One region of the Frankia sp. CeCAU1 genome, then DNA from elsewhere that is predicted to be linked to it. Evidence: riboswitches for the same ligand, from Rfam matches in the RefSeq annotation. Region 1 holds a riboswitch; the other holds the start of a gene.
The links. A riboswitch is a leader RNA that binds a small molecule or an ion and turns the genes downstream of it on or off. The one in region 1 is predicted to bind thiamine pyrophosphate.

Region 1 (7,333 bases):
TCGAAGTGATCACGATGACCTGGTCCTTCGGCTTGAGCGCGGTGCCGGCCCCGGGGTTCGTACCGATCACATGGCCCGCCGGCACCGTGTCACTGGACTGTGGGCTCAGGCCGCCGAGGGTCAGGTCCACTTCGGCCAGCCGGGCCTTGGCCTGGGTCTCGGTGAGGTTCGCCAGGTCCGGCACGCGTACCGTCGCGGGCCCGGAGCTCAGCCGCAGGGTGATGAGCGCGCCCTTGTCGACCTTCGATCCGTCCCGGGGATCCTGCTGGGCGACGTGGCCGACCGGTACCGTGGCGCTGGCGACCGGGTCGAGGTAGGTGAACTGGAAGCCGGCGTCGCGCAGCATTTTCTCGGCGTCGGATCTGCTCAGGTTCGTCAGCAGCGGGACCTCGGTCCCTCCGCCGGACAGGGAACGGAACGCGAGGATCCCGAGCAGCAGGACCAGGACGGCCACGCCACCGACGACGACCGGGATGGGCCCTCGGGAGCGTGGCGATGCGGCGGCCCGCCGCCGCCCGCGCCCGCCACCGCCCCCGAGATAGGCCGTGGCGGTCGGCGAGGGCGGGGAGGCGGATCGATAGAGCGCGCCGGTGCCTGGCCGGCCCGGCCCGGCAGCGGCGAACGCGCGCTCCGCGGCGGCCCCCGGCCCGGCGCCCCGGGAGTCGTCGTAGTCCTCAGCCTGGAACGGCTGGGTGTACCCGGGATCCTGGGTGTACCCGGGCTCCCGAGCCCCTGAAGGCCGCTCGGCCAACCCGATCCGTTCGATCTCGCCGGTGAACCCGCTCGGGTAGGCGTCCTGCGGGGGCAGGAACGGCTCGATGCGCCGCAGCTCCGCCAGCAGTGCCGCACCATCGACCGGCCGGCGCGCCGGGTCGCGGGCGGTGGCCCGGAGAACAAGACCGTCCAGCTCGGCGGGAATGCCCTCGATCATGGTGGACGGCGCCGGCACGTCGCCGTGGACCGACTGGTAGGCCACCGACATCGGGGTGGCGCCGCTGTGCGGGAGCTGCCCGGTCAGGGATTCGAAGAGCACCACACCGGCGGCGTAGACGTCGCTGCGGGTGTCCGCGACGCCGTGGGTGACCTGCTCGGGGGCGAGGTACCCGACAGTGCCCATCACCACGCCGCCGGTGAGTGCCTGGGTGGGCTGGCTCACCGGACGGGCGAGGCCGAAGTCCGCGACCTTCACCTGGCCGTCGTCACCGAGCAGGATGTTCTCGGGCTTGATGTCGCGGTGGATGATGCCGGCGGCATGCGCGGCGGCGAGGGCCTCGATCACGGGCTCGATGATCTCGATGGCCTCGGTGACCGGGAGCCGACCCCGGGCGCCCAGGTGCTGGCGCAGCGACCGGCCGCGCACCAGCTCCATCACCAGGTAGTTGACCAGACCGGCGGGGATGTGGTCGGAACCCTGGTCGAGGATGGAGACGACGCGCGGGGTGTTGAGCCGTGCCACGGCCTTGGCCTCGCGATGGAAACGGGCGACGAACTCCGGGTCGTGATTGAGAGTGGGATGCATGACCTTGAGGGCGACGAGCCGGTCCAGCCGGTTGTCGTGCGCGACGTACACCGTCGCCATCCCACCGACGGCGAGCCGTTCCTGCGCCGTGTAGCGGCCGTCGAGAAGCCGACCTACGACGGGGTCGGCCACGGTGGCATCCACGAGGGAGAGTTTACGATCGTTGTCGAAGGATGCCGCTACCGAGCTCCGCGAGGTTAACCCGGATACGTCGTTCGAGCGAGAAGTACCTCGTCGCGCAGCATGGTGTCCACCGGGTGAAACCCGGGTGCCCACATTGAATCGGTTCTCAAGGTCGCGATGATCGTCGACGGGCGTGGATCAGTGTCGCAGATCGGCGTCGCAGACCGGCGTCGCGGCGGGACACCCGAAGCCGCGGTCAGGAAGCAGCGGTTACACTGTCGATTGCTCCGGGGAGCCCACGGACGTGGGCTGAGAGGCTGGCCAGTATCCCGTCGGCGACCCGTATACCCGATCGCGGTCATGCGCGCGTGGGGAGGATGAAAGATCGTGTCGCAGCACCCCCTACGTCCTGCCGGCTCCCGTCCCGGCGATTCTCCCCCCGCGGGTTCCTGTCCCGATGGCCTCGCGGGTGAAGGTGCCGCCGTCGGCGGCGGGGGTGGTGGTGAGGCCGGACCCGGTGCCGCGGGGGCGGACGATCTCGTCATCGCCGGGCGGGCCTACGGCAGCCGGCTGCTGATCGGCACCGGGAAGTTCGCGAGTCACCAGGTGATGCGGGACAGCCTCGTCGCATCCGGTGCCACCATCGTCACCGTGGCGCTGCGCCGGGTCGACATCGGCCGGATCGGTGACGGCGACGTTCTCGACTTCATCCCGCCGTCGATGACCCTGCTGCCCAACACCTCGGGCGCGGTGGACGCGGCCGAGGCGCTGCGGCTGGCCCGCCTCGGGCGGGCGGCGACGGGCACCGGTCTGGTCAAGCTGGAGGTCACCCCGGATCCGCGCACCCTGGCGCCGGATCCGCTGGAGACCCTGCGCGCCGCCGAGCTCATGGTGGCCGACGGCTTCACGGTCCTGCCCTACTGTTCGGCCGACCCGGTGCTGGCCCGCCGGCTGGAGGAGGTCGGCTGCGCCACCGTGATGCCGCTGGGCAGCTGGATCGGCTCGAACCGCGGGCTGCGCACCCGGGACGCGATCGAGGCAATCGTGGCGAGCGCCGGGGTGCCGGTGGTCGTGGACGCCGGGCTCGGGGTGCCCTCGGACGCGGCCGAGGCGATGGAGATCGGCGCGGCCGCGGTGCTGGTCAACACCGCTATCGCGGTGGCCGCCGATCCGGCGCGCATGGCGCGGGCCTTCGCGCTCGCCACCGCCGCCGGCCGGTTGGGTTTCCTGGCCGGCCGCGGGGCCGCCGGCCCGGCCACGGTGGCGTCCGCCTCCTCCCCGCTCACCGGGTTCCTCGGCGCCCACCCGTCACCGGCGTCCCACCCGTCACCGGCGTCGCCCGTGCCATCGGCGTCCCCGGCGGCGGTGGTGGGCGAGGCGTCCAGGTGAGCGCCCCGCCAGGGGAGTTCGCGCGCGAACTTGCCGGTCACGACCTGGCCGGGCTGTCCGCGATGTCGAGGCGGGCCACGTCCGCCGAGGTGGACACGGTGCTGCGGCGGGTTCGGCCCGGATCCGGTGGGTCGGCCACCCCCCGGATCGGCCTCGCGGAGCTGGCGATCCTGCTCTCACCCGCGGCCACCGCCCGGTTGGAGGAGCTGGCGATTGCCGCCCGGGAGGCGACCCTGCTCCGGTTCGGTCGGGCGGTCCGGCTGTTTGCCCCGATGTACGTGTCGAACGCCTGCCTGTCGTCCTGCACCTACTGCGGCTTCGCCAAGGGCCTGCCGGTGGTGCGCCGCACGCTGGACCTCGAGGAGGTGGTGGCGGAGGGACGCCTGCTGGCCGACCGGGGGTTCCGTCATCTGCTGCTCGTCTCCGGCGAGCATCGCGTCGAGGTATCGGCCGACTACCTCGTCGCGGTGGTCGAGCAGCTACGGCCGATGTTCCCCTCGATCAGCATCGAGACCCAGACCTGGTCGGACGACACCTATGCCCGGCTGGTGCGTGCCGGGTTGGAGGGAGTCGTCCATTACCAGGAGACCTACGACCGGGCCCGCTACGCCGAGGTGCACGTCGCCGGCTGGAAGCGTGACTACGACCGGCGGCTGTCCTCGTTCGAACGGGCCGCGCGGGCCGGGGTGCGCCGGCTCGGGATCGGCGCGCTGCTCGGGCTCGCCCCGGACTGGCGCGCTGACGTGCTCGCGCTGGCCGCGCACGCCTCCTTTCTCTCCCGTCGCTACTGGCGGACCGAGGTCTCGATCGCGCTGCCGCGCATCAAGCCGAGTGCCAGCGGGTTCCCGCCGGTCGTCGTCGTTGGCGACGCGGAGTTCGTCCAGGCGTACGCGGCCCTGCGCCTGTTCGAGCCGGACCTCGCGCTGTCGCTGTCGACCCGGGAGCCGGCGGTGCTGCGCGACGGGCTCGTCCGCATCGCCGTGACCACCATGAGCGCCGGCTCCTCCACCGAACCCGGCGGCTACACCACGCCCGGCACGGCCCAGGAACAGTTCTCGATCTCCGACGAGCGTTCGCCGGCACAGATCGCCGCGATGCTCGCCGAAGCCGGGTACGAGCCGGTGTGGAAGGACGCCTTTCCGCTTGTCGACCCGGTGCGGTGACGGCGGCCCGGCGTCGCGGGTCGTCGATAGTCTGCTCGAATGCAGCGAATAGTCGTCGTGGGCGCGGGAATGGCGGGGGGCCGGGCCGCCGCCGAGGTGCGCGCGCGCGGTTTCGCGGGAGAGGTGATCCTGCTCGGGGCGGAGCCGCACCGGCCCTACGATCGTCCGCCTCTGTCCAAGGCCGTGCTCTCCGGCCGCATCGACGACACGACGTTGCCCTTCGACCTCGACGGGGTCGAGGTGCGCCTCGGACGGCAGGCGACGGGCCTGCGACCGGGCACTGTGGAGACCGACGCGGGGCCGCTGGAGTACGACGGCCTGGTGCTGGCGACGGGAGCCGACCCGGTAACCCTGCCGGGCGACGGCCCACAGCGGGTCCTGCGTTCCATTGACGACGCCCGGGGTCTGCGTGGCGCCCTGCGTCCCGGCGTCCGGCTCGTCATCGTTGGTGCCGGCTGGATCGGCGCGGAGGTCGCCACGGCGGCGGCAGCGATCGGTGCCGAGGTCACCGTCGTGGAGGCGGCCGCCTCGCCGCTGTTCGCCGCGCTCGGCGCGCAGGTGGGCCGGTGCACGATCGCGTGGTACGCCCGGGCCGGGGTCACCCTGCGCCTGGCCACGGCCGTGGAGCGGGTCACCCCCGACGGGCTGGTGCTGGCCGGCGGTGAGGAGCTGATTGCGGACGAGGTTGTCGTCGGCGTCGGGGTGCGGCCCGGCACCGCCTGGCTCGCCGGTTCCGGGCTCGCCCTCGACCGGGGAGTCGTGGTTGACGAGCATCTCGCCGCCCGGTGGACCCATGGTGCCGACGGTGCCGACGGCGACCGGCCGCCGGTGGTCGCGATCGGTGACTGTGCCGCTTGGTGGTCGCGTCGCTACGGTCGGCGGCTGCGGGTCGAGCACTGGGACTGCGCCCAGCAGTCGCCCGCGGTCGCGGTCAGCACGCTGCTTGGCGGGGAGGCCGTCTATGACCCGGTGCCCTACTTCTGGTCGGAACAGTTCGGCCGCATGGTGCAGTTCGCGGGACTCCCTTCGGCAGAGGCTGCCCCGGTGTTCCGGGGCGATCCGGGCGTCGTCGTGCCGCCCGACGGCGGGCGTCCGTCTGGCTGGTCGGCCGGGTGGTTCGCCCCGGACGGCCGTCTCGAAGCGCTGGTCACTGTGGGGCGCCCGATGGACATGGTCGCCGGTCGCCGGTTGATGGCGGCCGACGGTATCCCGGATCGGGAGCGTTTCGCCGATATCTCCGTGTCGATGAAGGAACTGGCCGCGGCAAGTCGATGACGCCCGGTGACGACCCGGTGTTCCCGGTGTTTCGGATTTTCCAGGCGTTCCAGGCGTTCCAGGCGTTCCAGGCGTTCCAGGCGTTCCGGTCGGCCGGACGGCGGGATTTCTGGATATCAGGATCATTGGTACCCCTGCCCGGCATTGCGTTATGTATGCATCCTTGTGTAGATCTTTGCGCGGATCTTTGTTTGATGACCCCAATCTCCGGAACGTCGGGAACGGTCACTAGAGTGCGGAGACGTGCCTCGCATTCACCTGGTGTCGAACCTGGCCGGTGTGAACGCGCTCGGCGACCATTTGCGGGCAGCGGGTCTCGGCCCGACCTCGGCACGGTCGGCCGACGCGCTTCTCGTGCTCATCGACCGTCCGCTCGACCACGTCGAGCAGGAGTTGCTGGACCGGGCCCGGCAGACCGTCCCGGTCCTGCTCGCCGGGCCGACCATGCGGGCGCTGCCGCCGGGAAGTCCGCTCATCGAGGCGTCCGGTCTCGTCCCGGGGCGGACTACCGCGCCCTACGACCTGCGGTTGACCGTCGGGCCGCAGGGCGGCGCGGTCATGGCCCGGTCCGCGGACTTCCGCCCCCGGGAGAGCTGGATCATCCCCGACAAGATTGCCGATGACGTGGAGCGGCTGCTCCTGGTCCGGCACGAGATGGGCGAGCATCCCGTCTGCACCTGGCGGCCCTCCACGGGCCTCGGCATATTCACCCTGGGTACCGGTCCCGCCGTGCTCGCCGATCCCGCCTACCAGCGGCTCGTGGGACGTTGGCTACGGCACTGCCTCGGCGTGCTCGACGCCGCGCCGGCCAGGGTCGGGCTGCTGGGCACCCCGGACATCACCGGGACGCACCACTCGGCGGTGGACGCGACCGAGGGCCTGGAACTCGCCGCCCTCTGCGACGGCGGTGCCGGCCGGCTCCCGGCGCACGCGGCGGGTCGCCCGCCGCGCCGCGTCGACGACCCGGACGACCTGGTCAACGATCCGGATCTCGGGGTCGTCATCGTGGCCACACCGACCCACACCCGTCTCGAATGGGCTGGTCGTGCGCTGGAGGCCGGCAAGCACGTCGTCGTGCACGCCCCGCTCTGCCTGTCGACCCCGGACGCCGACCAGCTCGCGGAGCTCGCGGAGGACCGGTCCCTGGTGCTCGCGGTGTATCCGGAGGGTCGGGACGACCCGGGCTACCGGGCGGTCCGCGCTGTCGTGCACCGCGGCGCCGTCGGCGAGCCGCTGCGGCTGGACGCCCACCGGGGCGGCTTTCGCCGGCCAGCCGGCACCTGGCACGACGACGAGCGGATCAGTGGTGGGCAGCTCCATGACCGGGGCAGCGCCTGCGTCGACCAGATCCTCGCCCTCGTTGACGAGCCCGTCGAATGGGTCAGCGCGTCCACCGTCAAGCGGGTCTGGCACCACGTCAGCAACGCTGACCACAGCCGGCTGCTGCTGCGTTTCGCGAGTGGGGCCGAGGCGCAGGTCACGGTCTCCGATCTGACGGTGGCCCGGCGCCCGCGGTTCGAGGTGCTCGGGTCCACCGGCTCGCTGATCCTGGACGGGGCTTTCCGGGACGGCGGGGCTTTCCGGGACGGCGGGGCTTTCCGGGACGGGGAGGGGAAGCTGGTGCCGCGGTTGGGACGGCACGCCGGTCGCCGGTCCGAGGCCGAGGTGCTCGAGGCGGAGATGCTCGAGGCGGAGGCGGGGTCGCTCGTGCTGATCACCCATGACGGGGTGCGCAGCCACATCCCGCTGGCACCCACCTCGGGCAGTACGTTTCACCGGGACCTGGCGGACTGTCTCGTCTCGGGCTGGCCGCTGTCCGGCTACGGTGTGCAGACCGCCCGTCCGGTGGTCGCGGTGTTGGAGG
Region 2 (7,333 bases), on a different contig from region 1:
GAGGATGCGGGAGGCTTGTCTCACGGCTCGTGAAGCTACACTTCTGTCGTCCAGTTCTGGGGGCTTGACCGTCGACCGGCCGGACGGGGACTGTTGTGTGACCATGCGTCCGGTCTTCATCGCAGTTCGGATCTCTCTATCTGCAATAGATGCGTCTACGGGGGGCCGGTGACAACGTATATAGCAGCATTGCTGCTCGGCCTTGGCCCGGGGGCCGTGTACGCGGCGCTCGGGCTAGGGCTCGTGCTCACCTACCGCGCGTCCGGCGTGGTGAACATCGCCCATGGGGCGTTCGCTATGTACGCCACCTACCAGTACGCAGAACTACGGGAGGTCGGGGACCTCGTACTGCCCGTCGTCGGGATGCCGCCAAGAATTCATCTCACCGACACGCCCACCTTCGGGCTAGCCCTGTCAGTATCCCTCGCAATGGCGGCAATTCTAGCACTGGCATCCTATCTGGTGGTTTTTCGGCCCTTGCGGCGTGCCCAGCCGCTGATGACGGTCGTGGCGGCGGTCGGCCTCACGATCGCGCTGCAGGCCGTCGCCGTGCTCCAGTTCGGATCTGACAACAGGTTCCTCAGTCCGGTGCTGCCGCAGTCACCGCTGTCCCTGCTGGGCGTGACCGTGGCGAGTGACCGGCTGCTGCTCGCCGCGTCGGTCATCGCGGTCGCAGCCGGTCTGTGGGCGATGTCGCGCTGGACGTTGTTCGGCCTGGCTACCCGCGCCGTCGCCGAGGATGAGCAGACCACCGCGCTTCTCGGCCGGCGGCCCGGCTGGATCGCCGCCGTCAACTGGGTCATGGCGGCCGTGCTCGCCGCCCTCGCCGGGATCCTTGTGGCGCCGATCAGTGCGCTGAATCCGACGAGCTACTCGCTGTTCGTCGTTCCCGCGCTCGCCGCCGCTCTGCTCGGTGGCCTGTCCTCGTTCGGTCTGACCGTCGTCGGAGCTCTCGGCCTCGGCATGACCCAGGCCGTCCTGATCCCGCTGCAACAGGACGTCTCCTGGTTGAACCAGCCGGGACTGCGCGCGCTGCTTCCGATGCTTCTGGTCATCGCGCTGGCAGGCCGGCGCGGGGATCTGATTCCCGGTCGCGCCGCGGGCGTCGCCGTGTCGGCTCCGATGCCGGTGGTCGACCCGCCGGAGTCTCCCCTGCGCCACCTCGCGGTCGGTGTGCCGTTCGGGGTGGTCGCGATCCTCGTGCTGGCCGGCCCCTACCGGCTCGGCCTCGAACGCAGCCTTGCCGGCGCCGTGGTGTGTCTGTCGTTCGTCGTGTTGACCGGGTACGTCGGACAGCTCTCGTTGGCACAGATGACCCTCGCCGGTGTCGCCGGCTTCCTGTTGGCCAGACTCCAGGGTGAGCTGGGCGTGCCGTTCCCGATCGCACCCCTGCTCGCCACGGGTGCCGCCGCCGTGGCGGGCCTGCTGCTGGGGGTGCTGTCACGGCGGCTGCGTGGAATCGACCTGGCATTGATCACTCTGGTCGCCGGCGTCGCGATCCAGGAGGTGGTGTTCGGAAACCCGCTGGTCACCGGCGGGTTGGCCGGGTCGGTAGTACCGAGTCCGAAGATCTTCGGCCTCGATCTCGGGCTCGCCGGTGCCGGGTTCCCCCGGCCGCAGTACGGGCTGCTGGCGTTGGCCGTGCTCGCCGCGTGCTGCTACGGAGTCGCCCGGCTGCGCACCGCGGACCTGGGCCGGCGCATGCTGGCCGTGCGCGCGAACGAACGGGCCGCTGCCGCGGCCGGGATCGACGTCCGTCGTACGAAGGTGCTCGCCTTCACTCTCTCCGCCGCGATCGCCGGTCTCGGCGGCTGCCTCATCGGCTACGGCCAGGGACGTCTGTCCTTCGACTCGTTCGGCGTCACGGCCTCGCTGTTCTTCCTGGCGATCGCGGCCGCCGGCGGGGTGACGAGCGTCGGCGGAGCGTTGCTGGGAGGTCTGCTGGCGCCGGGCGGAATCGTGTTCATCGTGCTGGACCAGGTTGCCGGGCTCGGCAAGTACCAGTCCGTGCTGTGCGGGATCGCCGTCGTGGTGCTGGCGGTGCTACGTCCGGCTGGGCTCGCGTACCGACCGCATCGGACGGCTCGCGCCGATCATCAGGGCCGCGCGGATCGGTCGGGTGGCACGCATCGGACCGGTACTGGGCAGCGAACGCGTCGAGGAGATCACGTGCGACACCCGCAGCCGCCGGACCAGGGCCGGCCGAGCCTGACCCCGCATCCGGTCAACCCGGGCGGAGCCCCGTGACGGCGTTGCTGGCGGTCGACATGCTCGCCGCCGACCAGGGCCGCACGCGCATCCTCGAGGATGTCTCCTTCACTCTGTCGGCCGGCACCATCACCGGGCTCATCGGACCCAACGGAGCCGGAAAGACGACGTTGATCGACGCCCTCACCGGGTTTGCGTCGATCAGCGCGGGTACCGTCACGCTGGACGGTGCCGTGCTCGTCGGACTGCCGGCGCATGAGCGGCTGCGGTTGGGGCTCGCCCGCACCTTCCAGGCGCTGGAACTCTTCGACAGTCTGGAGGCCGGGGAGAACCTGGCCGTCGTCACGCCCCGGGCACCCGGACCCGCGACCGGGCCAGACCCGGCCCGGTCGCTCGGGCTTGCCACGATCGCCGATCGCCTGCCGTCGACGCTCTCCCACGACGAGCGGTCCTCGGTGGCTCTCGGCCGCGCCCTCGTCGCCAGGCCGAAGGTCCTGCTGCTGGACGAACCGGCCGCGGGTCTCGACCCGGCCGCCCGCCGGACGCTCGCCGACCGGCTGCGCCGCATCGCCGCCGACGGCATCGCCGTGCTGCTCGTCGACCACGACGTGAAGCTCGTCTTCGACGTATGCGACCACGTCCTCGTCCTGGACGGGGGCCGCGTCGTCGCGCGCGGTCGATCCGCCGAGGTGCGCGCCGATCCGGCGGTCCGCGCTGCCTATCTGGGCGGTGGTGAGCCCGACGGCGGCGACCGCGCCGGGACCGCCCCGGGACCCGGGCCCGGCTCGGCCTCTGGGTCCGACTCCGTGCCTGCCTCCGACTCCGTGCCTGCCTCCGGGTCCGTGCCCGCCTCCGGGTCCGTGCCCGCCTCCGGGTCCGTGCCCGCCTCCGGGTCCGTGCCCGCCTCCGGGTCCGTGCCCGCCTCCGGGTCCGTGCCCGCCTCCACCCCGGCGCCGGCCCCCGGCCGAGGCGGGGGCGATCTGCTCGTACTCGACCGGGTCACGAGCGGATACGACGGAGTTCCGGTGCTCCGGGACGTGTCGCTCACCGTCGGTGCCGGGGAGATCGTGGCGCTGCTCGGAGCGAACGGCGCGGGCAAGACGACGCTGATCCGCACGGCGGCGGGGCTGCTGACGCCGTCGAGGGGACGGGTCAAGGTCCTCGATGACCGGTCGCGCCGGGCCGCGCCGAGCACACTCGCCCGCCGGGGGATGGCGGTCGTACCGCAGGGACGAGGATCACTCGGGCGGTTGACCGTCCGCGAGAACCTGCGCCTGGCGGCCGGCCGGCGCTCATCCGGCGAGATCGGGCGGGTGTTGGACTGGTTCCCGGTGCTGCGCGGCCTGCTCGACCGGTCGGCCGGAGAACTGTCCGGGGGCGAGCGGCAACGGCTCGCGTTGGCCGTCGCTCTGGTGCGCAGACCGCGTCTGCTGCTGGTGGACGAGCTGTCGTTCGGCCTGGCACCCGGGATTGCGCCGCAGCTGCTCGCCCTGCTGCGCACGATCGCCCTCGAGACGTCGACCGGCGTGCTGCTGGTCGAGCAGTTCGTCTCGCTCGCGTTGCAGGTGGCCGACCGTGGCTACGTTCTCGACCGGGGCCGGATCGCGCTGTCGGCGAGCGCGGCGGATCTCATCGCGCATCCCGAGCTCATCGAGACGGCCTACCTGGGCGGGAGTTCCGGGCCGGCGGCGGCCCCGGACCGCTGAGCTGGTCCGGCGTTCCCCGCCACGCAGAGAAACCGGGGTCCGGCGGAACAGGGCTCTTCACGTCGCCCGATGGTGTAGGGCATGCGTCGGATGAACCGGAAGGGGTGGCGAGCGGGCCGGCGGTGTCTTACTGTCGACAAGCGTCGAAGTTGATCGCGGGAGCTCCGCCAAGGGGCTGAGAGGGCGGCTGGGGCCGCCGACCGCAGGAACCTGTCCGGGTAATGCCGGCGTAGGGAGTCTTACATGGTGTCGCGTACCGACCGTTCGTCCTCGTCCACCTCGAAGGCCGTCACCTCGTCCCCGTCCACCTCATCCTTGTCGTCCGCCGCATCCTCCCCGTCCGTCTCGTCCTCGTCCTCCTCCTCGTCCGTCTCGGCCGCGGGGATGACGGCGGTCTCGACGGGTCCGCTGACGGGCAGCCGCAAGACCTGGCTGGTCGGAGCGGATCCCGATCTGCGGGTGCCGATGCGGGAGATCGTGCTGACCACGGGTGACACCGTCGTGGTGTACGACACCTCCGGTCCATATACCGATCCGGGGGTGACGATCGATGTGCGCCGGGGTTTGCCGGCGACGCGGGACAGCTGGATCGCCCAGCGTGGCGACACCGCGCCGGATGAGCTGCGGACCGTTCCCGGGACCGGGGCATCGGGTCCTGGGACGCCCGGTTCTGGGACGCCCGGTCCTGGGACGCCCGGTCTCGGCGGGACGGATCTCGACGGGCGGGTGCGAGTGCCCCGTCGGGCGGTGCTGGGACGGCCTTCCATAACCCAGCTGGGCTACGCCCGCCGCGGTCAGATCACTCGGGAGATGGAGTTCGTCGCCCTGCGGGAGGGTCTTCCCGTCGAGACGGTGCGGGCGGAGATCGCCGCGGGGCGGGCCGTGCTGCCGGCGAACGTGAACCATCCCGAGTCCGAGCCGATGGCGATCGGCCGTGCGTTTCTCGTAAAGATCAATGCGAACCTCGGCAACTCGGCCGTTACCTCCTCGATCGAGGAGGAGGTCGAGAAGATGGTGTGGGCGACCCGCTGGGGCGCGGACACCGTGATGGACCTCTCGACCGGGTCGGACATCGCCCTGACCCGTGAGTGGATCATCCGTAACGCGCCGGTGCCGGTCGGGACCGTGCCGATCTACCAGGCGTTGGAGAAGGTCGGTGGCCGGCCGGAGAAGCTGTCCTGGGAGGTCTACCGGGACACCGTGATCGAGCAGTGCGAGCAGGGTGTGGACTACATGACGGTCCACGCGGGGGTGCTGCTGCGCTACGTGCCGCTGACCGCGCGGCGCAGGACCGGGATCGTCTCGCGCGGCGGCTCGATCCTGGCCTCCTGGTGCCTGGCCCATCACGAGGAGAACTTCCTCTACACCCACTTCGCCGAGCTGTGCGAGATCTTCGCCGCGTACGACGTCACGTTCTCTCTGGGCGACGGCCTGCGGCCCGGGTCCATCGCGGACGCGAACGATGAGGCACAGCTCGCCGAGCTCGCCACCCTGGGCGAGTTGACGCAGGTGGCGTGGGAGCACGACGTCCAGGTGATGATCGAGGGACCCGGGCACGTGCCCATGAACAAGATCGAGGAGAACGTGCAGCTGCAGCGGGAGCTGTGCCACGACGCGCCGTTCTACACCCTCGGGCCGCTGACCACCGACATCGCCCCCGGCTACGACCACATCACCTCCGCGATCGGGGCGGCGATGATCGGATGGGCCGGTACCGCCATGCTCTGTTACGTCACCCCGAAGGAGCATCTCGGCCTGCCCGACCGGGACGACGTCAAGGCCGGCGTTATCGCCTACAAGATCGCCGCGCACGCCGCCGACCTCGCTAAGGGTCATCCCGGCGCGCAGGCCTGGGATGACGCCCTGTCGGACGCCCGGTTCGAATTCCGCTGGGCCGACCAGTTCCACCTCGCGCTCGACCCCGACACCGCACGCGCGTTCCACGACGAGACGTTGCCGGCCCCGGCCGCGAAGTCGGCGCACTTCTGTTCGATGTGCGGCCCGCACTTCTGCTCGATGAAGATTTCCCACCAGGTGCGGGCACACGCGGGCGGGGACGGGCTGGACCCGGCCGGGCATGGCGCGGACCCGGCCGGCGACGAGGCGGTCACCGCCGGCCTGCGCGAGAAGGCCGCCGAGTTCAACGCCGCCGGCAATCGGATCTACCTTCCGGTGGCCAACTCCTGACCGCTGTGGCCAACTCCTGACCGACCGTTCCGACGGGCTTCCGCCGGTCAGCGGCGGGCCCCGTCGGGCGCAGGGGGCTCAGCGGGCGCAGCGGCCCCGGTGGTCCATAAAAGCTATCTAAAAAAGATATCTAAGACGATTACTTTGGCGAGGGAGTAACCTCTCAAGAGGAAGTGGAGTGGTTATTTGGGTGATCGGCTCGAGGGGAGGTCTCCGATGAACCCGGACGTGCTGATCGGGTTGGGCGATCATCCGGTGCTGGACTTCGTCAACAGCCTCGCCTTCTCGGCGGACGGCCCGATCGAGTTGATCGCCGATGGCTGGAGCTACCTGCGCTGGCTCCAGCTCACGGGGCTTGTCGGCACGGCCGAACGAGAGGCGCTGCCTGCCCGGTTCGGATCCGAGGAGCTCGACCGCATCGCCGTCGCCGCGGTCGAGCTCCGGGAGTGGCTGCGGCCGCGCATCGGCGCCTGGGCGGACGGCAGCTCCACCGTGCCGGACGAACCCACGCTGTCGCGACTGAATGGGCTGTTGGCCACCGACTGAAGCGCGCAGGTCGGCTACCACTGGCATCTGCGGAAGCTGATGGCCGAGCGTGGGCTGTTCGCGACGACGGCGCTGGTCCCGCTGCTCGCCGAGCGGGGTGTCCGGCTCTCCCGCGAGCAGGTCTACCGGTTGGTGACCGGCATCCCGGAGCGGCTGTCGCTGGCCACACTCGCCGCGCTCTGCGACATCCTCGGCTGCGCGCCCGGAGACCTGGTCGAGCCCTATTGGGGCCGGCCCCGGCGCGCCGACATCACCGCCATCCCCGGCCCGGGGGTCGGGTCATGACCAGCCCCTGGGCGTCACGGCTCGCGACGGCGGCGGCCCGCCGGGTGGCGGTGACCGCCGCGGTCGCGGCCGCCGACCCGTCGCTGCCCGCCGACGTGATTACCGCGGCGGTGCCGGTCTGCGCGCGCACGACGACCAGCCCGACATCTGCGTGAACTGCTTCACACTCCCGGAAGCGGTCTGCTCGGTCTGCGGACGGCGGCGGCCCTGCGCGTCCTGCGGCCAGACCCGCCGGCTGGTGCATCCCCCCGGCGTCGGCGCCACGACCTGCGCCGACTGCGCCGGCCTTCCAGTCACGCATCGCTGCGCCGGCTGCGGCCTCGAGGACAAGCTGTTCGAGGCCGGCCGCTGCGCGACCTGCTCCCTGCGACGCCGCACGACCGTGCTGCTCGCCGCCGACG

Region 2: it holds a riboswitch for thiamine pyrophosphate, as region 1 does, so the genes downstream of both, thiC (phosphomethylpyrimidine synthase ThiC) here and AC08OO_RS02490 (thiazole synthase) in region 1, are expected to answer to the same signal.

What each region holds. Positions count from the first base shown of each region.
Region 1 covers NZ_CDWWXA010000007.1:1,871-9,203, forward strand. The annotation lists gene pknB (Stk1 family PASTA domain-containing Ser/Thr kinase) at 1-1,663, opposite strand, end outside; TPP riboswitch at 1,921-2,034, shown strand; gene AC08OO_RS02490 (thiazole synthase) at 2,030-3,031, shown strand; gene thiH (2-iminoacetate synthase ThiH) at 3,028-4,194, shown strand; gene AC08OO_RS02500 (NAD(P)/FAD-dependent oxidoreductase) at 4,234-5,469, shown strand; gene AC08OO_RS02505 (Gfo/Idh/MocA family protein) at 5,713-7,333, shown strand, end outside.
Region 2 covers NZ_CDWWXA010000004.1:79,058-86,390, forward strand. The annotation lists gene AC08OO_RS01795 (ABC transporter substrate-binding protein) at 1-24, opposite strand, end outside; gene AC08OO_RS01800 (branched-chain amino acid ABC transporter permease) at 169-2,247, shown strand; gene AC08OO_RS01805 (ATP-binding cassette domain-containing protein) at 2,244-3,914, shown strand; TPP riboswitch at 4,060-4,167, shown strand; gene AC08OO_RS01810 (hypothetical protein) at 4,154-4,402, opposite strand; gene thiC (phosphomethylpyrimidine synthase ThiC) at 4,299-6,101, shown strand; gene AC08OO_RS01820 (ABATE domain-containing protein) at 6,318-6,647, shown strand; gene AC08OO_RS01825 (helix-turn-helix domain-containing protein) at 6,687-6,932, shown strand; gene AC08OO_RS01830 (hypothetical protein) at 6,929-7,087, shown strand; gene AC08OO_RS01835 (hypothetical protein) at 7,084-7,333, shown strand, end outside.